Regions from separate parts of the Paenibacillus litoralis genome, predicted to be linked through region 3. Evidence: predicted binding sites of a transcription regulator. Region 3 holds the regulator's gene; each other region holds the start of a gene.

Region 1 (5,443 bases), 3.7 Mb from region 3:
CGAATGGGTGCTGCCTGGCACGGGGTGGCGGGTGTCCGCCATTTCGGACGAATATGCTTGCGAAGCGGCGCCGTTGCGCGATGAACGCAGGCTCGGTCCTGAAAAAGATGAAATCCGGTTCGATCTTGACGAGCTTCAATTTCCGCTTACGGTGCGCAACCGGAACGCCGGAGACCGAATGGAGCTTTCGGGTTTAAACGGCACCAAAAAAGTAAAAGATATCTTCATTGACGATAAAGTGCCTCCCCGGCTGCGGGACCGACTTCCGCTTGTTGTGGACGTTCTTGGCCGCGTGCTTTGGATGCCCGGGCGTCGCTCGGCGCATGCGAAGCCTTCGGCAGGAACCTCCCGCATTTTTCGGATTAGGCTCGACCGGGGCGACCGTTCGTAACCGCATGCCGCATGCGGCGGGGGTACTCCAATGTGAGGATAGACGCAACAAATTTTGCCGGAAGGACGGTGAACGGCAGCTATGCCGTTTGAAGCCGCTCAGCCTGCGTAAGCAACTCGTTGGACGCCGCCAGCGTTTCCGTGTGGCCGGGACAATCGCAATCCGATCATACAGGGTAGTATCGAAGCGGCTTTTGGTTCATAGAATATGGTAGGAGGGTGTCTCGTTGCACAACGACATACAAGAGGTACTTTACAGCGAAGAACAGATTATGCAGAAGGTAAAAGAGCTTGGGCAACAAATCAGCCGGGATTTCGAGGGACGCAACCTGCTCGTCATCTGCGTGCTGAAAGGCGCGTTTATTTTTATGTCCGATTTAGTCAAGTCGATCTCGGTTCCGCTTGAAGTCGATTTTATGGCGGTGTCCAGTTACGGCCAGTCTACGAAGTCGTCCGGCGTCGTGAAGATCATCAAGGATCTGGACGTTCCGGTCGAAGGACGAAACGTTATTATTGTAGAAGACATTATCGACAGCGGTCTGACGCTCAGCTATTTGATCGATGTGCTCGAGAGACGCAATGCCCTTTCGGTTTCGGTTGTAGCGCTCTTTGACAAGCCTGCCCGCAGAACGGTTGATCTTGAGCCGGATTACAAAGGCTATACGCTGCCGGACGCTTTTGTCGTCGGCTACGGCCTCGATTATGCGGAAAAATACCGTAACCTCCCGTATATAGGCGTCCTGAAGGAAGCCGTATACGCCGGGAAGTAATGCTGCCGGAATCACCGCGGCGCACGCGAAACGCTCTCATTGATTCATCGTACCTTCATATTGTGAAGCCGAGACTTGCTGTGGTAAAATAAAACAAGTGTGCCCTTGAGAGGAGGTTGGGGATGAATCGAATCCTCCGAAATACCGGATTTTATTTGCTAATCATTTTGGTTGTCATTGGGATTGTACGATTTATCAGCGCCCAGAACGATCTGGAAGATCAGATTACCTACAACCAGTTTCGTGACTATTTGAAAGCACAAACAGGGGACAACAAAATCCAGGAAGTATCGGTTAAACCTGAGGGCTATACCTATATTATTAAAGGGAAATACGCCTCGGGCAAGAGCTTCAAGACTCGCGCGCCGATCGACGATCGGGTCCTTGAGCTAATCGAGAACAGCAAAGTACAGAAGGAAGTCTATGAGAAGATGGACGGGGATAGTATTTGGATCTCCTTTCTAACCTCCATCATTCCTTTTGTGATTATATTCGTCCTGTTTTTCTTCCTGTTGAACCAAGCCCAAGGCGGCGGCGGCAAGGTGATGAATTTCGGCAAGAGCCGAGCCCGCTTGTACAACGAAGAGAAGAAGCGCGTCACGTTCGAAGACGTGGCCGGTGCGGACGAAGAGAAGCAAGAACTTGTCGAAGTCGTCGAGTTTCTGAAAGACCCGCGTAAATTCGCGGCTGTCGGCGCACGCATTCCGAAGGGCGTATTGCTTGTGGGTCCTCCGGGTACCGGTAAAACGTTGCTAGCGCGCGCAGTTGCCGGCGAAGCCGGCGTACCGTTCTTCAGTATTTCCGGTTCCGATTTCGTGGAAATGTTCGTCGGCGTCGGCGCATCCCGCGTTCGCGACCTGTTCGAAAATGCGAAGAAAAACGCGCCTTGTATCATCTTTATCGACGAGATCGACGCAGTCGGCCGTCAGCGCGGCGCCGGTCTCGGCGGCGGGCATGACGAGCGCGAGCAAACGCTCAACCAGTTGCTCGTCGAAATGGACGGCTTCGGCGCCAACGAAGGCATCATCATCGTTGCCGCTACCAACCGTCCGGATATTCTCGACCCTGCGCTTCTGCGTCCAGGCCGTTTTGACCGTCAAATTACGGTTGACCGTCCGGACGTCAAAGGCCGTGAAGCGGTGCTCAAAGTCCATGCGCGCAACAAGCCGCTGGGCAAAGACGTCAAGCTGGATTCCCTTGCACGCTATACGACCGGCTTTACCGGCGCGGACTTGGAGAATTTGCTTAACGAAGCGGCGCTGATTGCCGCAAGACGGAACCGCAAAGACATCTCGATGAGCGAGATCGAAGAAGCTTTCGACCGCGTCATCGTGGGTACGCAGAAGAAAAGCCGCATTATCCGCGATCGCGACAAGAAGACGATCGCTTACCACGAAGCGGGTCATGCGATCATCGGTTACCATGCGCGCGATGCCCATATGATTCACCGCGTTACGATCGTACCGCGCGGACGCGCCGGAGGCTATGTCATTACGCTGCCGAAGGAAGCGGAGGATCCGCTTGTAACCACCAAGAACGAGCTCCTCGATCAAGTTACCGGTTTGCTTGGCGGACGGGTATCGGAGGAAGTGTTTATCGGTGAAATCGGGACGGGTGCCTATGACGACTTCCGTAAGGCAACTGCAATCGTGCGTAGCATGATTGTCGATTACGGCATGAGCGATAAGCTTGGACCGCTTCAGTTCGGTACTGCGCAAGGCGGTCAAGTTTTCCTGGGACGCGATTTCGGTCACGAGCAAAATTACAGCGATGCTATCGCGTATGAGATCGATCAAGAGATGCAAAGCCTGATTCGTACTTGCTACGAGCGGGCGCGCAAAATTCTCGAGACGCACAGCGATCAGGTACATTTGATTGCGAAGACGTTGATCGAACGCGAAACGTTGGACAAAGACCAAATCGTCGATCTGATCGAAAAAGGCGGCATTGCCGGCTCCGACAGCGACGATGTGAAAGTAAATATCCTTGGCCAAGACTTCCAAAGCGACTCGAATAAGCTTGATTTCGAGCGCGATAAGAAGGATGACAAGGAAGAATAAAGGGATCGAGAGAAATCCGGAGCAGCCTGATCGGCGGCGCCGGATTTTTCCCTTTTTGGCGGGAAAACAAGATTGACACCCGCATTAAGAATGTGTAAATTAGGTTTAAACTAAACATAAGGTACGAGAAGCGGCTTAGCTTGTGCGTTTTATCACAAGCGACGGTATCGGTGCGGTACGAAGCCTTTTCTGTTCTTACTAAATTGCATGGAAGGGGAGAGCCTGCATGGAGGCTTTAGCTCTAGAGAGAAAGGCAGAGCAAAACCGGGAACTGAAAGAGCGGATTCTACAGCTAAAGAAGGAACGAAACGCGATCATTTTGGCTCATTATTACCAGCGGGATGAGATTCAGGAGGTCGCGGATTTCCGCGGCGATTCGTTCTTGCTTGCCCAGAAGGCCGCATCGACCGATGCAGACGTCATCGTTTTCTGCGGCGTTCATTTCATGGGGGAAAGCGCCAAAATTTTGGCTCCGAACAAAACGGTTATTATCCCCGACGAGCGGGCCGGTTGTCCGATGGCGGACATGGTAAACGTCGACGGTTTGCGGGCGCTAAAGAAACAGCATCCTAACGCCAAAGTCGTCGCTTACATTAATACGTCGGCAGATGTGAAGTCCGAAACGGACATTTGCTGTACGTCCGCCAATGCCATCAAGGTAATCGAATCCGTGGATGCGGAGGAAATTATTTGGGTGCCGGATAAAAACCTGGGCGACTATGTGTCTAAATTCACGAACAAGAAAATGATCATCTGGGAAGGCTACTGCAACACCCACGACATGCTAACTGTCAAGGACGTTGAAGAAATGAAGGCCCAGTATCCGAACGCGCAATTCGTCGTTCATCCCGAGTGCCGGCCCGAGGTTGTTAAGCTGGGGGATTTCGTAGGCAGCACGACCGCAATCATCAAATATTGCCGCGAATCGGATTGCCAGGAGTTTATCGTCGGAACGGAAGACGGAACGGGCTATCAGCTGCGGATGGACAGCCCGAATAAGACGTTCCATTTTGCTACGAAATATTTGGTCTGTCCTAACATGAAAGTGAACAACCTGAAGAAGGTCGTCAAATGCCTGGAGACGATGTCTCCGCAAATTTATGTACCGCCGCAAGTCGCCGATAAGGCGAGGGCTTCCTTAGAGCGCATGCTGCAGGTGAAGTAGCATGCGCTGCTTCCTTTTGAGGAGCGGCGGTTATTCGAAACCGGCGTAACCGCTTCCTCTTCCCCTCAGCATCGTTTCTATTCCTTGGATGTTTATAAAGGGCGAGCTCTTGACAGTCTCGCGCTTCCGAAAGGTGAAATGACACAATGATACCGCGATACCTGGTCGATATCGATCATCGTCAACTGCCGAAGGTGCAGACCGACGTCATGGTAATTGGCGCCGGCATTGCCGGCCTGTTTACGGCGATTAAAGCGGCGGAAACCCGCAAAGTGCTCATGATAACGAAGAAATCGCTGATGGAGAGCAATACGAGGTATGCGCAGGGAGGTATTGCGGCGGTCATTTCCGACGAGGATTCGCCGGATTATCACTTGAAGGACACGCTGTTTGCCGGTGCCGGCTTATGTTCGATGAATGCGGTAGAAGTCCTTGTTTACGAAGGGCCGGAAGGCGTTAAGGACTTAATTCAGATGGGCACGCAGTTTGATGTCGAGAACGGCGAGCTGGCGCTGACCAAGGAAGGCGCGCATAGCCAGCGCCGCATTTTGCATGCGAACGGCGACGCGACAGGCTTTGAAATCGTTCGGGCTCTCTCCGAGAAGGCCATGCAGCATCCGAATATTGAAGTATGGGACGAGCACTTCGTTATCGACCTGGTGACCGATAAAGGCGAGTGCTTCGGCGCGATCGTCCAAAAGCCGGACGGGCAGCGCGTCTACGTCCAGGGCAACGCAACGGTTCTTTGTACGGGAGGAGCCGGTCAGTTGTTCCGTTATACGACCAATCCGGAGATCGCTACCGCGGACGGCATAGCGATCGCGTACCGCGCGGGAGCCGAAATTCGCGATGTCGAGTTCGTGCAATTTCATCCGACCGTGCTGTGCTATCCGGGCGCGCCGCGCTTTCTTATCTCGGAGGCGGTGCGGGGCGAAGGCGCGTATTTGCGCAACATTAACGGGGAACGCTTTATGGAGCGTTATCACGAGCAGCTGGAGCTCGCGCCGCGCGACGTTGTCGCCCGCGCTATCGTAAGCGAAATGGAACTGACGAAGTCG
Region 2 (5,443 bases), 4.1 Mb from region 3:
CGCCCATGATCTGTCGATGGTCAGACATATATCCGACCGGATCGGCGTGATGTACCTGGGCAAGCTCGTAGAGGTCGCATCCAGCGAGGAATTGTACAGGCGTCCGGCGCATCCCTATACCGAGGCGCTTTTGGCCGCCATCCCGGTGCCCGACCCGAAAGTCTCGTTCGCCGACCGGTGGCTGCTGCAGGGCGATCTGCCCAGTCCGATCGACAATGCGTCCGGCTGTAAATTTCGCACCCGCTGCCCGTTCGCCACGGTGCGTTGCGGGGTGGAAGAGCCGGTCCTGCGGGAAGTGGCGCCCGGCCATTCCGTCGCCTGCCACCTCCACGGCGAAGCAGCCGCTAACTATAGCTTGGATGAAAAGAGGATAAATGGATGAGTATCCGTGCGAAGCTTTCCCAAAATACGGCGATTTTGCTTGAACGCGCGCGCCGGTTCGGCATTGCGGACGAAGTTCTGCTCGCCGGCGTTTCCTCGGGTGACACCGGACCCTTGCAGGCGGCAGCCGCTCAATATTATAGCTACGACGAATTTTATACGTATGCGGAGACGCACGGGGAGCAGCTTGCGGATGCGATCCGAAGCGGCTACCGGATGAAGTTCAATACGCCGGGCGGCGTGCAGCTGTGGCTGAAGGAACGGCTTGGCTTGGAAGCGGGAGCCGATTTCCAAACGCCCGTTACCGGCAAAGTCGAGGGCTTGCTGCTTTCGAACGCGCAGGCGGACCTGCTAAGGGAGACGCTGGCGGTGAACTGGGTCATGCTCGAAGCGGAAGCCGGCGGCGAAGCGGCGGAGCGGAAGGACGGCGATCAAGCCGCCGCTCCGCCAAGCATCCAATCCGGGAGCGGCCTGCGGGCGGTGACCCTGATCATTGGTTCGCTGTATGAGGCCCATTGACGTGATCCTTGCGCCACAAGGCTGGGGTGTTTACATGTCGCCCGACCCCTTGTGAAGGCTGGAGCTATATACGAGAAAAGACCGTGGGACCCGCTGCAGCGGGTCCTACGGTCTTTCTAATATCTCTTTACAGCAAGAGCGGGACTTGGATACCCCGCCGGCGGACTGGCTGGGTAGTGGCAGCAGTGCCGGCATCGGGTCGGACGAAGCGAGCGGGATAGCGGATTTTCGAGTGCTTATTACTCGGTTAGTGGTCTCGTTCGGAGCGATACCGGATTTCGAGGGCGTTATCTGGTCATTTCCGGCAAGGGATCGATCCAAGTAATGGCATAAGACCGCGAAAATCCGCTATTCAGCCAGATGGGCCCGATTGACTGTAAATAACGCCGCGAAAATCCGTTATGACCGACGCAAGCCGGTAGGATATGTACGGCATACGGCTCCCAGCGCACGCTAGGGTGCACCAAAAAACCGCCCTACAGCGGCTTACTCTTCTCCAGCGCATGCTTCAAACGGTCGATGAACAGCCTGGAGGCGATGGAGAAGTGCTTTTCCTCCGAGCGAAGCCATCCTAGATAAATCGGCTTCTGATCGGCCGGCTGCTCCAGCGGAATCGTCACCATATCGCCCTTGGGGTAAGACGGAAGGCCGATAAACGAAAAGTCGAGTCCGATCGTCGCAGCCGAGCCTTCGCTGACGACCTTGCGGATGGTGTCCGTATTGTTGGTGGAGAACAGCACGTTGATCGTCCCGTACCGGGCTTGCACATCCTCCATGTACGCTTTGACCGTTTCGTCTTTATACAGGACAAGCGGAAGTGCGGCCAGGTCGGCATGGCTGATCGACGTACGGAAGGCGAGCGGGGAGTGGCGGCAGACGGCGACGACCATTTTCGCTTCCATCAGCTTGCCGAACGTGAGCCCCTTTAAATCGCGGACATACTCTCCATTCACCACGGTTAACCCGAGGTCCACCCTGTTATGCCGAATGTGATCCAATATTTCGGCCGTGCCTTCCTCAATGATTTCCAAGGCGATGCCGGGATAGTCTTTCTTGAATTCCATGATGGCGTCGACGGCTAGCGATAAGGGCCCCGGAATGGTAGCCATCGCCAAATGGCCCGATTGAGCGCCGGCATAATCGACGGCTTCGTTCTTGAGCTCGCGAACCTTGCTTACGATGTCGAATGCGATCCGGATAATCCTCTGGCCCTCGGCTGTCGGCACGGAGCCCGTTCGGGAGCGCGTAAACAGAACGATGCCGAGCTCCGCCTCCAGGCTGGAAACGGCTTGGCTGACGGCGGAGAGCGTAATATGCGAATTTTGCGCGGCGCCGGTTAAAGAACCCGTTTTGGCCACCTCGACGATACATTCCAGCTGCTCCAGATACATGCGAAATTCCTCCCTGGTCCGTTCGGTAGCCCGCCGTTAGCGATGGCAGGCTTGAATGATTCTCACTATAGCGCTTGTCGGGCGCCCGGGCAAGCTGAACATCGACTTCCCGAAAAGGCAGCCGAAAGAGGCCCTCTTCCGCAGAAGAGAGCCTCCGTTCCGGCATGCTATTTATTTAAACGATGCGTAGCCTTGATCCGCCATTACGACGCTTCCGGTTATGGCTTCGGCTTCCTCCAGAGAAACCAGGTATACCGTTTTGGCAACCGCCTCCGGCTTCGTCAGCTCGCCGCCCATCACTTTTGCGCGCATGCTGTCCAGCATGCCGGCATCCTTATACCCTTGAATGATCGGGGTGTCTACGGCCCCCGGCGCAATCGCAACGACCCGGATGCCGTATGGCGCCAGCTCGAGAGCGGCCGACTTGGACATCATGATAACGGCGCCCTTCGTCGCGTGATAAGCGAATGTTCCCGGCGAGGCCAGGAATCCGAACACGGATGTCGTATTGATGATAACTCCGTTTATGCCGAGCTCCTTCATTTTACGGCCCGCCGCAATAATGCCATAGGCTACGCCGTGCTGGTTGACGTTGATCGTACGGTGGTAGAGATCCATGTTTTGGTCCAGAACGGGACCGGCTCCGCCGATGCCGGCGTTGTTAAACATGACGTCGATGCGTCCGTAAGCGGCGGCCGCCTGCTCCACTAGGGCTTCCACGCTTTCCTGCTTGGATACGTCGACTTGGACGAAGAGGGCTTCTCCTCCTTCTTGCTTGATCCGTTCCACCGTTTCCCGGCCGCCCGCTTCATTGTAATCCGCAACGACGACCCGGTCTCCTTTTCGCGCGAACAGCAAGCTCGCTTCCCTGCCGATTCCGCTTGCTCCGCCTGTAATGACCGCTACGCGTGTAGTTGTAGTCATGACCATTCCTCCTATGAGTGCGTTCTTCTAAATATGCTGCCGACAAAAATGGAGCGGATCCCTTTTCATGTCCGTTCGTCATGCTTCTCCGTGTCCACACCTTGATTATAGGAAGGGATAATGGTTAAGTAAATTTAAGTATTCTTAATCATAGTTAAGTATAACTAAACTGTCGCGCGGGAACGCCTCTCCTTTTTTTTCATTAGGAAATCATGCAAAAATGTCATTTCGCAACGCTTTTATAACAATAATTTTATATCTTGCCTTGCATAAAGTTGACTCGACCCGAAGATTTGAAAAAAATATAAATGTATGCGCTAACATGAAAAAATTTACTTTGTAGTTTTGGGTGTGAAGGATTAGAATAAATAAAGTCAGAAGTCGATGGGCCTTGGATCGTTTCTTTTTATTGTGTGAAAATGTTCACAAAAAAGTTTCAGCGCTGGCAATTACTAGAACTGGATCGAGAAAAGACGGTACAAGGGGATCGCTTCCAAAGGTAACGAAATTAGACACATAGGCATGCAAAGGAGGATTTTCCATGTCAGAAACATTGACGCAACAACCGCCCGCACCAACCACAGCAGTGGCTGCTCGCGGAGAGCTTGACGTGCTTGATCAACTGATGAGGCCCGAGATTCAAAAATCGCTTACCGAGCTGGTCGAGAATTTGCCGAAGCTGGCTGAACTGGTAACGCTGCTGACCAAAGCATACGACGTGGCGGCAACGGTAGCGAACGATCGCGTACTGATCGAGGATTTGAAGGGCGGCTTGGACGAATTCGTGAAGCCGATCCAAGAGAAAGCCAAAGGCATTGCAGCTGCAGCGGTAGAAGCAAGCGACCGCGCCGCTCAATCCGAAAGCGCGACTATCGGCTTGTTCGGCATTCTCAAAATGCTGAAGGATCCGCAAGTTCAAAGCATGCTTCGTTTCTCGCAAGCATTCTTGACCGTACTCGCAGAGAACAAAAAGCAAGGTTAATCCGGCACGAAGTGTCCACTTGAATGGAGGATCAGCATGGCTAAGCAAATTTTAATCATTGGCGGCGGATATGGCGGTTTGTTGACCGCCCTTACGGCGCGTAAATATTTGACGGATGAGGAAGCGGCGATTACGGTCGTCAACCGTACGCCATCTCACCAAATCGTCACCGAGCTTCATCGTCTGGCCGTCGGCGGCTTGAACGAGAAAAATGTAGCGCTCCCTCTGGACAAGCTGCTGCGCGGCAAAAACATCGATCTCAAAATCGATACGGTAGACAGCATCCAATTGGAGCAAAAAACGGTTCAGCTGAGCGGCGGGCTGATGCTGAGCTATGACTCGCTGATCGTAGCCTTGGGCAGCGAAACGGCGTTCTTCGGCATTCCGGGCTTGGAAGAAAACAGCTTCACGCTGAAATCGGTAGACGACGCGAACAAAATCCGCGCGCATGTCGAAGCCCGTCTTGCTGCGTACAGCCAATCGAAGAACAAAGCGGATACAACGTTCGTTATCGGCGGCGGCGGACTTTCCGGTATCGAGCTGATCGGGGAAATGGTCGACACGCTTCCTCAAGTTTGCCTTTCCAAAGGCGTGGACTTCAACGATATTTCGCTCTACTGCGTGGAAGCGGGCCCGAACATTTTGACCGGCTTTGCTCCCGATCTGATCGAACGCGCAAAAGCAAGCCTGGAGAAACGCGGCGTGAAGCTGTTGACAGGCGTTGCCGTTACGGAAGTTCAAGGGACGAACGTTATGCTGAAGGACGGCACGACGATCGAAACGAATACACTTGTTTGGACGGGCGGTGTAACCGGCAATACGGTCGTAGCAAACTGCGGCATCGAAGTAAACCGCGGACGCGCGACGGTTACGCCTACGCTGCAATCGACTTCGCATCCGGAAGTATTCCTGGCCGGCGACAGCGCGGTTGTCATGAGTCCGGAAGGCCGTCCATACCCGCCAAGCGCGCAAATCGCATGGCAAATGGGCGAAACGGTCGGATACAACCTGTTCGCAGCCGAGAAGGGCTTGCCGATGAAAGAATTCAAGCCTGTATTCTCCGGAACGCTTGCAAGCTTGGGCCGTAAAGATGCGATCGGCACGATCGGCGGCAGCCAGCTGAAGCTGAAAGGTACGCCGGCGTCCCTGATGAAAGAGGCAAGCAACGTGCGTTACTTGTCCCACATCAACGGACTTTTCTCCCTGGTTCACTAAAATATCTATATTCAAGAGCTGTCTCCGGATC
Region 3 (5,443 bases):
TTAGCAGCTCCGGCAATCTCGCAACGCCGCTAGCCAGCTTCAGGTTGCTGCCGATATTATGGGAAATGCGCACATCATATTTACAGAGGACATCGATCTCTTCGTCCGTCAAATGAACCGCGTGAGCGACGAGACACGGGCGACTAAAGACGCCGAGCTTCTCCAGATGCGCGACGGGGCGCAAACCGTATTGTTCTTCATTTTCGCGCACTTCGCGGATCGTTTCCGACATATGCGTATGGATAGGCAGATTCAGCTCGTGAGCAGCCTCGACGATTTTCTCGATATAGTCGGGCGGACACGTATACGCCGCGTGCGGAGCCATCATGGTCGTGATGCGGCCGTCCGCTTTGCCGTGCCAATCCCGGGCGAACCGTTTCGCTTCCTCCAGCTTCGCTTGCTGCACATCCGGCGGGCACAAACCGATAACGCCACGCGTCAGGCCGGCCCTCATCCCGGATTGCTCGACCGCTTGCGCGACTTGATCCATATGATCGTACATATCGACGAAGCAGGTCGTTCCTCCCTTGATCATTTCCACGATCGACAGCAAGGAACCCCAGCGAACGTCCTCCGGCGTGAATTTCGCCTCATTCGGCCACATTTTCTCTTGAAGCCATACTTGCAGGGCAAGATCGTCGCCAACGCCCCGCAGGAGCGACATGGCCGCGTGGCCGTGGGTATTGACCAAACCCGGCATATACAGCCTATGGCGGCCGTCGATGATCTCGTCACCGGGAGCCGGCGGCTCCGGCAAATGTTCGCCTATGTACGCGATACGTCCGTTATCGACTACCATGCTGCCGTGCACGACCGGCTTGGTTTCGTCATTCGTTATGAAAATACCGTTTTGAATGATAAGTTTAGGCAAAGGAATCTCTCCATTCTCCGCAAAAATCTTCGTCATTGTCCAATGTACCGTTTCGCCGACGTAAAATCAAGAAAAGATCATTCTAACATTGCATTTCTAGCCCTCATTATGCTAATTTTAAGGTTATGAGCTTTCCGTTTGTGAATGATGTCACTTTTGGGGGACTTAAGGACTTTCTTAGAGACAAGTTTTGAGGAGGATATCGCAATGGCACTTGGCAAAAAAGACATCGATTTTTTCGTTCTGCTGATTGAAGCCGCTGAAAACGTGCTGGAAGCTTCGCACATGTTCCGGCAGGCTATGCTCGGGAGCGAGCCGCCGGCTACATACTTTAGCCGCCTAAAGGAACTCGAAAATAAAGGCGATATGATCACGCATACCATTTACCGCGGATTAAACAAAGTTTTCATTACGCCGATCGACCGCGAAGACATCATGGAGCTCGCCGTAAAAATCGACGACGTCATCGACGGTATCGAGGCGACGATCGCCCGGTTCGATTATTTGAATATCACCCATACGGATAATTACATGAGAGAATTTTCCGCTGTTATCGTCAGCTCCTGCCAGCACATTCTCGATGCGCTTAAGCTGCTCGCCAAGAAAAAATATTTGCAAATCGCCGAGCATTCGGTGCAAATCAACAGCCTCGAGAACGAAGGAGACCGCTTGATGCGCGAAGGCATTCGTCAAATTTTCCTCGAGCAAAAAGATCCGTACCAAGATTTCAAGCTGAAAGAATTGTACGAGCGTCTCGAGCAAACGACGGACGCCTGCGAAGACGTCGCCAACATTCTTGAAAGCATCGTCCTGAGATACTCTTAATCCACAGCCTATCGCCCTGTTGTCCGGATAAGTCCGGCTGCAGGGCTTTTTTGTTTGAGCCTTGAACATCCCAGTCAGCCGGCCGAGTAGAAGAAGCCGGCGATACTCATACTAAGCCTTACGAACATTCAGATTGCGAGGCTACCTGAACATGATGCTTTGGCAGTTGTCGGAACACGAAACCGCAGCCGTAATCATCGGCGTCTTCTTTGGAATTTTGGCGAGAATTCTCATGCTCCGCACCGATTACCGTCAATACCCCACGCATCCGCACGGGAAGATCATTCATTTGGCACTGGGCGTCATTGCAGCCGGACTCGGAGCCGTCGCCGTTCCCTCCCTGCTCGGCAAAAACTATACGGCCATCACCTTCCTGTCGCTTGCTGCGCAGCAGTTTCGAGACGTACGCAATATGGAACGGCAAACCTTGACCCAAGTGGACAAAATGGAACTCGTCCCCCGCGGCACGACGTATATCGAGGGCATCGCCATGGTGTTCGAGGGGCGAAATTATCTCGTGATATTCAGCGCGTTCGTTTCCTCGCTGTTCGGCATTTTATTCGAATGGTATTGGGGCATCGTCGCAGGATTGCTGTCACTCTTCGTTTCCAAGTGGTTCCAATCCGGCAAAAATCTCGGACAAATCACGGAAATACGGACGGCCGAAGTCCGGCTGGACGGTCCCGATCTGTTCGTGGATTCGGTTTACATCATGAACGTCGGCCTGGAGAGCGACCGCCGGATCATCGCCGAGCACGCCCTCGGACTGCTCGTCATTCCCAAAAATGCCAACGTAAAAGTAACGCTTGCCAACTTGGGCCAACGTCAGGCTATTTTGCACAACATGTCTACCATATTGGGCGTATACCGCGATTCCGGGGAGCCCTCTCTCCTGCCGATGGCCAAGCTTGACCTCGAAAGCGGAGTGCTTGCCGTCTTTTTGCTACCGAGAATAAAGAACGAGACGCTGGCCTTAAACGTGCTTAAACGCGTTCCGGTGCTCGAGAATGCCATTCGCTTACCGTCGGAGTTCGCAGGCGAGACAAGCAAGGAGGCTTGAGGGAAATGGCCAAAATCGTAGCCGTCGTCGTCTATAGAGCGGAGCAGGTTGACGGAGGAGCGCCGATTTTTATCGCGGAAGGCCCGGTGGAACAACAGCAGCTGGCCTTTTCTCTGGAAAAAATATTGGATGCAAATGCGCATGATTTGAAAAACGGGGTTATCATTCTGGTCGATCATTCCTAACGCGGAAGCTGCCGGAACGATTCTTGGATCCGGCAGCCACAACCTTTGTCTACATTCAGGTTATTCACTTCCGGGATAGCGAGGTGAGGGCAGGAATCCGCCAGCATTCCCCGTTTTGCCGAATTGAGCTCCCATGCAACCAAGATAAACGAAAAAGACCCGCAAACCTGCGGAATGCAGGCTTACAGGTCTCCGTGACGGAAAGGATCAATCCAAATAATACGCCAGACTTTGCAGCTCGGTCGTAAAATCGGCATGGTGTACGCGCACTTCGTTCGGTACCTTGATGATAACCGGCGCGAAATTCAGTATCGCCTCGATGCCGGCTTTGACGAATTGGTCCGCGACGTTCTGCGCCTCACCCGCCGGCACCGTGATGATGCCGATGCGCACCTTCAGCCGGTAAATGGTCTCGATCAGCTCGCTCATCGGCTGAACGGCCAAGTTGTTGATACGGGCGCCGATCTTATCCGGCATCACGTCGAAAACGGCGACGATCTTCATATTATCGCGTAAATAAGCGTTATAATTGCTGAGCGCCCGCCCGAGATTTCCCGCTCCTACCAACGCAACGTTTATGTGCTGGTCCAGCTTCAGAATTTGCCGTATTTTCTCGATCAGATACACGACATCGTATCCGATCCCTTTCTTGCCGAATTCCCCGAAATAAGCTAAATCCTTGCGGATCTGCGCGGGATTGAGTTCCAGCTTCTGACCCAGGTCCTGCGAAGAAACGGTTTGCACGTTTTTCATGTTCAGCTCGTTCAGAAAGCGCAGGTAAATGGGTAGACGCCGTACGACCGCTTCCGATATTTTCAGCGATTTCATCCGTGCTCCTCCTCCATCCATTCCTTGATTCTCGGAACGAGCCGATTCGTGTTCATATGTTCGATTTTGGGTCCGGGCAGCGAGTACAGAAAATATTTGCCGTAATGCGTCTCGAGCACGCGCGTATCGTAAATGACGACGATTCCGCGGTCGCTGGCGGTCCGCACAAGCCGTCCGAAGCCTTGCTTGAACCGGATGACCGCCTGCGGCACCGAAAGCTTCATAAACGGGTTCTGATTCGCTTTCTTGAGGTTCTCGCATTTGGCCTCGACAACCGGATGCGTCGGCGGCTGAAAAGGCAATCTGACAATCGCCAGACAGCTGAGCGCATCGCCGGGTATATCTACGCCCTCCCAGAAGCTGCTTGTGCCTAAGAGGACTGCGGCGGCGCTATCCTGGAACATCCTGGTCAGCTTGCTCCGGTTACTGCTGTCGATCCCCTGCCCCAGCACCTGGATGTTCTCGGTCGACAATCTTTCCTTGAGCAATCCGTGTACGAGCTTGAGCATTTTATACGAAGTGAACAGAACCAGCATGCGTCCTTTCGTTTGCGACGCAATATCGCCGAGCGATTCAACCAGCTTATCGAGGAAAACCGCATCGCCGGTTTGCCCCTTGATGGTAGGGAAATCGCGCGGAATGACGACGAGCGCCTGCTTCCGGTAATTGAACGGCGACGGCAGCATGACGGTGCGAAGCTTATCTTCCCGGTCGGTTCGCAAACCGAGCTGCTCGGCTGTATAATCGAATTTCTTATCCACGGACAGTGTTGCCGATGTCAATATTATACTATCCTTCACATTGAAAAAATACTGCTGAAGCATATCGCTCACATCGGTCGGAACGCATACGAGCTGCAAGGACTTCGCCTTGTACGTAGCGCTGGCCTCCAGCCAGTATACGTAGCTCGCTTCCGTTCTTTTCATGAAGAAGCGCACCGCATCGCGCTGCTTGTAGAGCGTCTTAACCGTTCCGTTCAGATCGGTAACGATGCTCTGCACGTCAAGCTCATCTAATTCCTTTAGCGTGACCAGCATCTTTTCGATTTTTTTCAAGCTGTCGGTTAAGCCGGTATACAGATTGTCCTCGATTTCCTGCAGCTGTTCCCAGTGGGACGGCAGCGAGTCTTCCTTGATCCGAAGCACCAGTTGACCCAATTCTGCCGAGCTCGAGTCATGCTGTCTGATCAGCACCTCATAGAGCTGCGAGGTCAGTTGATCCCACTGCTCCTTCACCTGCACCATGGCCGAGTACGTATCGTCTATGAGCCGCGACCAATCCGCCGCTTTCTCCGCGAGCTCTCCGTCCGCCCGGGATAACCGCATCTTCAAGAGCGGCAACTGCCCCGTTTTGCTGTCCTTATAAAGCCAGGTAAGCGCGCCGACGAACCCCATATATTGCGCTTCGATGCCGAGATGCTTGCTCGCCACGTCTTCGAAATGGTGCGCTTCATCGATCACCAGGTGCTTATAGGACGGCAGCAGCCGGTTTTCGGCCACGATATCGGTAAACAGCATGGAGTGATTGGTGATGACGACGTCCGCCAAATTCGCCTCGTTGCGCGCGCGGTGATAGAAACATTTTTTAAACCAAGGGCAGGCCCGGTTCAAGCAGGAATCGGCGTCGCTGGAGACCGTCCCCCATACGTCGTTGCCGCGCCCCGTAAAATGCAGC
Region 4 (5,443 bases), 3.2 Mb from region 3:
AATCTCCGGCCTTACTGCATGCCTATGCGGAACACCTAAGCGGGCAGGGGAAGCTCGCCATGGCTAAGGGATATGCGAAGCTTGCCGTTAAATCGTTCCTCGAGCAGGGACTTAGCATTTCCTTTCAAATAGCTTGCGCGCTGCTTGCATCGATTCATGCGAGGCTCGGCGATAGGAGCGAAGCGGAAGTCGTGCTTTTTCAGCTGGAGGAGGAACGCCGGCGTGCGGAGGATCATACGCCTGCTGCCGTACTGAGCGTGCTGGCGGAGTTTGGGCCGGTGATCGGAAAGCCGGCGAGCAGTTGTAAGCGGCTCTACCGCGAAGCCATCCGGCTGTATGAGCGTGAGGGGGAACACGTTCTTGCGTCCAAGACCGCCTTCCATATGCTGCTTGCAGACGTATACGCAGCGGAATCCGGCGCAGGCGAGGACGCTCTGGCCGACTTTCGCGCTATGCTGGAAGGGACCGGTCAGGAGAGCAGCAGCATGGACGGCTATGCGGCGATTCTCGATTGCGCGTATGCGGGGCGAAGCCGGCAGTGGGCACTCGTTCTGGAGAAGGCGGAGACGGTATCCGGATTGGCGGAGCTCGACTACTTTCACGCCGCGTTTGTGCAGTTTCTGGTTCTGCAAGCGGAGCTTCGCTCGGGCTGCGCCGATAGCGGCAAGTCCCGGCTGCTCCTAGCAGATTGGGAGAAGTACAGAAGCGACATCCGGCTGCAATGGCTCATCGCTTGCGCTCATCTGGAGTCATGCCTGACAGCGCGGGACAGTCGTCAGACGAAGCGGTGGCTGGAACGAATCAATGCGCTGCGGAGCGGCGGAAGCGTTTCCGAGCTTCTGGAACGGCTTGCCGCATCGCTGGAACGCGAAGCGGATATGAGGCTGCACGAGGACGAGAAGACAGGCCGTCCGCCGAAGGCATGGAAAGTTCAGTGCTTCGACGGCTTCTCTTTTTTTCGGGAAGGTCAGGATGTGCGGCGGCTTGTTTGGAAACGCAAAAAAGCGCAGGAACTATTCCTTTATTTACTCCTTCAGCCAAATTACACGGCTCCCAAGGATCAGGTAGCCTCCGTCCTGTTTCGCGGGGATGAGAACGGCGGCGAAAAAGTATCGAATCAGATCTATGTGTGCGTCCATCAAATCAGGCAAACGGCGGAACGGTTCCTCGGACTAAAGCAGGCCGTTGTCGTCAAGGACGGCGTCATCAGGCTGAACGAAGCCGATTTCGATTATGTCGATGTAGAGAAATACCGGACGCTCGTCAAGGTCGGCGGCAACTTATGGAATGCCGGCGAGCAGGAGCTGGCCGTCGAATTGATGGAGGAAGCGTCCCAGCTTTACGGGGAGCTGCTGCCGGCCGCGCTGAACGCCGACTGGCTGGACTTGATGCGCGAGCAACTGCTGGATGATCAGGAGGGCCTGCTGCAAAAACTGTGGGAAGCCGCTTACGGCGGTAAGCAGTACGACCGGGCGGAATCGGTCGCGAAGGCATGGCTTCGTCTGTCTCCATACAAGGAGCAAGCCTTTCATGCGATGATCCGGTCCGTACGGGCTCTAGGACGCAAAAGCGAGGCTAGGGAATGGTATGACCGACTGGAATCGATGCTAAGAACCGAATACGGCATCCTCCCGGATTCCGAGTTACGCAACAAACTGCTGGGGTAAGTCATCAGGCCTCTGGGCCTTACTCCAAGTGTCGGGCGGAGCGGCATGGGACTGCTTTCTTCTGAAGGAAAGGAGGGCAAGCATGGAAACGGACGAATCTCGGCAAGCGGAATGGCAGATCGAAAGTATTTACGGCCAGGAGAAAACGATAACCGAACAGATACGGGAAACCGTCCAAGAGATGCATGAAGCGGCGGATCGCATCGAGGATATGGCGACTGCCGTATCGGAAGCTTGCCTGAATGCAATCGAGCATGCGCATGCGAACGTATCCGGGAAACGGGTTCGCGTGACGATGACGGCTAGCGATGAAACGATCGTTTTTCGCATCTATGACGAGGGACAAGGAATCGGCTTGCCGAACGGCAAGCTAGGAGGAGCCGACCCTTGGGATTCGGAAAATCCGCGCGGCTGGGGCTTGTTCCTGATCGCTTCCCTGGCGGATGAATACCGGGTAGGAGCGGAAGACGGGCAGTCGTACATGGAAATTCAATTTCAGAGAAGCGTTAAGGGGGATCGGGATGGAAGGATCGTTTGAAGCAGGAGTACGCAGCGCAGGCAGCGCGCTTATCGTCGATATGAAGGGCGACTTGACCAAGCAAGCGGAAGAAAGGCTGCTGGGCCTTCATGCATGGAACGAGCCGTTAGGCGAAGGCGGAACGAGTCTGATTTTGAACTTTACCGGAGTGCCGTATATCAACAGCGCGGGAATCGCCCTGCTGATCCGCATTGTTCGGAGCGGGGCGAAGGCGGGGCGCCAAACGTACGCTTACGGGATGAACGCCCACTATCAAAAGCTGTTCAGGATCGTCGGATTGACGACCCACATGCTTATTTACCCGGACGAGTACGCGATTCTGACGAAGCTGGACATCCGGTAAGGCTGCTCGAGCGCCGGATTTTTAGCTATTTTTTAACGATTCCGCATAATCCCGCACCATTTGCTCCGTGACTGATCGGCGAGTCGGCACGATGCCTTGTCTTGCAAGCTCGTTGATCGCCGCCGTTATTTCGTTAATGGCCGCAACCGTGAACGCTTCCCCCCGTACGCATTTGGCAACGGCTTCCTCGATATGCTGCTCGCGCAAGCCGTCCAGCCGGTTGAAGTTTTCGATCCGCGAGGCTTGGCGGCGTGAGTGTTCCGAAATGGCGTGATGTACGCTCATGCTGATACTTCCCTTCTTAAATGAAAATGTACGTCGTTCTTTACAAGATAGCATAAAAGTTTTTCAACGAACATGCAACCAAAAAGGTCGCCGGCAAACGAAAAAAAGCCGCTGCGCTACAGCCGGCAAATTTCCGTCGGGCAGTTGTCGCAATGGCATATGTTTCTTAAATAATCGATGTTTTTAATCGTAATATAGCCGTTCTCGTATTCAATCACGTTCGCTTTGCGCAAATCGGCCAGCATCCGGTTGACGCTTTCGCGGGCGGCGCCGATATATTCGGCCAAGTCCGTATTGGTCAGCTTCTCCGAAATGAAAATGTCGTCACCCTGCCTCGCGCCGAACGTGTTGGCCATACGGATCAGCGTGGAGCATAGCGCGCCGGGCTTTCCGTACAGCATCATGTCGCGAAATTTCGTTTGCGTCATGCGATGCATGAGCCCCATCCACTTCATAAACGCAACCGCAAGCTCCCCTTGCTGCCATAGCAGCGTCTCCAGCTCGGGCTTCGCTATCGTGCCGATCCAGCAATCCTCCACCGTGAGCGCGTTAAAGGCTTGCCTGGAATCGAAATACGGATCGAGCTGTCCGAAAAAATCGCCTTCCTGGAACATGTACATCATAAACTGCTTGCCTTCGCTGTTCGCCTTCGTCATTTTGACTCTCCCCGAACGGACGTAATACAGCTTATCCGCCGCATCGCCTTCCCAATACAAATACGTACCCGCCGGCACCTTCGCCGCCTGCATCGCGCCGAACAGCTTCTGCAGATGCTCCTGCGAGAAGCAGTGCGAGTTCCCCATCGGATTGTTCGGTTGCGCAGTCGGACAGTTCGTCTCCATTTCGAATCCCTCCCAGCCTGTTGGTAGTAGTATACCGAAAATCCGCTTTTGTCTTTTGTGAGAAATGTCACAGATTTGGAATGCCTTCAAACCCGTTCAGGCGCTGCAATCAAGCCTTGCCGGTGAGGAACGGCGCTTGCCGACGGATTGGCTTATCGGACACAAAGGTGTAACAAATCACGGCGCCCTGTTGTGACATCCGTCACAGAGCGGGATGCGGACGCAACGTACAATGAAGCTGTCTTCGACGGACCCGCCGCTCTGGCGCAGGGCCGAATCCGCAAGCAGAAAGGAAGGCAGCGCTATGAGCAAACGAAAAGATTCTCACGACGACCACGATCTGAGAGGAACGTTCGCGTCGGTTATGCTGCTGGGAGCATTCCTGGTCGTAACCTGGGCGGCCGTATTTTTCTTGTTTATCGCAAGGTCGTAGCGGAGCGCAATAGCTTACGATGATTCGCCGGCCGCTTTCCTGCCGGAAAGCGCGGCTTATGCTTACGAAGTCGTTTTGCATCCGCAAAACGCAGTCTATGCTTACGAAGTCGTTTTCCTGCCGGAAAACGCGGCTTATGCTTACGATGTCGTTTTGCATCCGCAAAACGTTTAGGAGGAACCCACAATGAACATTCACCGCCTTGAAAAAATGTGGCTGGTATTCGGGCTATCGATGCTGGCCGTATTTCTGATCGTGCTTGGAATCGGCACGTTCGCAAGAGGGATGGCGCCGCCGACCTCGGAGCATCATCATACGATCGATCCCGAGAAGGTCGCGCAGACGCCGCCCTTCGACAAACCGGGGCTTGAGAAAATCGGCGACAACGAATACAACGCCTATATGATTGCTCTCGCCTTCGGCTTCAATCCCGAGAAAATGGAGGTTCCCGCAGGGGCTACGATTCATTTTCAGGTGACGAGCACGGACGTCGTGCACGGCTTTCAAATCCCCGGAACGAACGTCAACATGATGGTCGTTCCCGGCCAGATCAATCATTTGACCTACACCTTCAAAAAGCCCGGCGAATATTTGATTCTTTGCAATGAGTATTGCGGCGTCGGCCATCAATTCATGGCCACGACGATCATTGTGAAATAGAGAGGATGATAAACGATGATCATACGCGAACCTTATATGCCCGAAGAAACCAAATCGCTCGCCGATACGGTGTTTACGAATGAATTGCGCTTCGAGCGGAGCGATGCGGCACTGACGCTCGTCCATATCTTTTTTGCCTTCGCGGCGCTGCTGCTGGGCGGCATTGCCGGCATGCTGCAGGGGCTCGTCCGCGGCGGGATGATCGAGCTGCCGCTGAACATCGGCTATTACCAGCTGCTCACCGCGCACGGGGTGCTGATGGCGCTCGTCTTTACGACTTTTTTCATCATCGGCTTCATGTACTCCGGCGTAACCAAGACGCTGGGCGGCAAGCTGCTGCCGCTCACCCGCAAGCTGGGCTGGGCCGGTTTTACGCTGATGGCGGCGGGGACGGTGATCGCAACCGTCTGCATCCTGCTCAATCAGGCGACCGTCCTGTATACGTTCTACGCGCCGATGAAAGCATCGCCGTATTTCTACATTGCGCTTGCGCTCCTCGTCGTCGGCAGCTGGCTCAGCGGCTTCGGGATGTTCTACAACTACAAGCAGTGGCGCAAAACGAATCCGTCCAAGCTGACCCCGCTGTTCTCGTTCATGGCCGTCGTCACGATGCTGATGTGGCTGATCGCGACGCTTGGCGTAGCGGCTACGGTGCTCGTACAGTTCATCCCTTGG

Evidence for each region. Region 3 encodes Rex, which represses fermentation and respiration genes when NADH is low (regulators of the CRP and FNR family bind a similar motif). Its sites were predicted from a motif close to TTGTGAAATATTTCACAA; they were not measured.
Region 1: nadA (quinolinate synthase NadA) is a predicted target of Rex. The motif match lies at 3,361-3,378, and genes of this name have one in related genera.
Region 2: ACKGJP_RS36380 (DUF1641 domain-containing protein) is a predicted target of Rex. The motif match lies at 3,627-3,644, and genes of this name have one in related genera.
Region 4: ACKGJP_RS30290 (cytochrome c oxidase subunit 2A) is a predicted target of Rex. The motif match lies at 3,731-3,748, and genes of this name have one in related genera.

What each region holds. Positions count from the first base shown of each region.
Region 1 covers NZ_CP176395.1:298,586-304,028, forward strand. The annotation lists gene tilS (tRNA lysidine(34) synthetase TilS) at 1-391, shown strand, start outside; gene hpt (hypoxanthine phosphoribosyltransferase) at 618-1,160, shown strand; gene ftsH (ATP-dependent zinc metalloprotease FtsH) at 1,283-3,220, shown strand; gene nadA (quinolinate synthase NadA) at 3,447-4,385, shown strand; gene nadB (L-aspartate oxidase) at 4,532-5,443, shown strand, end outside.
Region 2 covers NZ_CP176395.1:8,612,788-8,618,230, reverse strand. The annotation lists gene ACKGJP_RS36400 (ABC transporter ATP-binding protein) at 1-382, shown strand, start outside; gene ACKGJP_RS36395 (hypothetical protein) at 379-900, shown strand; gene ACKGJP_RS36390 (LysR family transcriptional regulator) at 1,377-2,291, opposite strand; gene ACKGJP_RS36385 (SDR family NAD(P)-dependent oxidoreductase) at 2,463-3,215, opposite strand; gene ACKGJP_RS36380 (DUF1641 domain-containing protein) at 3,757-4,197, shown strand; gene ACKGJP_RS36375 (NAD(P)/FAD-dependent oxidoreductase) at 4,234-5,412, shown strand.
Region 3 covers NZ_CP176395.1:3,963,881-3,969,323, reverse strand. The annotation lists gene ACKGJP_RS16190 (amidohydrolase) at 1-871, opposite strand, end outside; gene ACKGJP_RS16185 (DUF47 domain-containing protein) at 1,079-1,696, shown strand; gene ACKGJP_RS16180 (YIEGIA family protein) at 1,848-2,756, shown strand; gene ACKGJP_RS16175 (capping complex subunit for YIEGIA) at 2,762-2,941, shown strand; gene ACKGJP_RS16170 (redox-sensing transcriptional repressor Rex) at 3,149-3,769, opposite strand; gene dinG (ATP-dependent DNA helicase DinG) at 3,766-5,443, opposite strand, start outside.
Region 4 covers NZ_CP176395.1:7,189,442-7,194,884, reverse strand. The annotation lists gene ACKGJP_RS30315 (BTAD domain-containing putative transcriptional regulator) at 1-1,667, shown strand, start outside; gene ACKGJP_RS30310 (ATP-binding protein) at 1,750-2,205, shown strand; gene ACKGJP_RS30305 (STAS domain-containing protein) at 2,189-2,548, shown strand; gene ACKGJP_RS30300 (DUF2533 family protein) at 2,570-2,833, opposite strand; gene ACKGJP_RS30295 (Crp/Fnr family transcriptional regulator) at 2,950-3,675, opposite strand; gene ACKGJP_RS30290 (cytochrome c oxidase subunit 2A) at 3,980-4,108, shown strand; gene ACKGJP_RS30285 (cytochrome c oxidase subunit II) at 4,295-4,768, shown strand; gene ACKGJP_RS30280 (b(o/a)3-type cytochrome-c oxidase subunit 1) at 4,805-5,443, shown strand, end outside.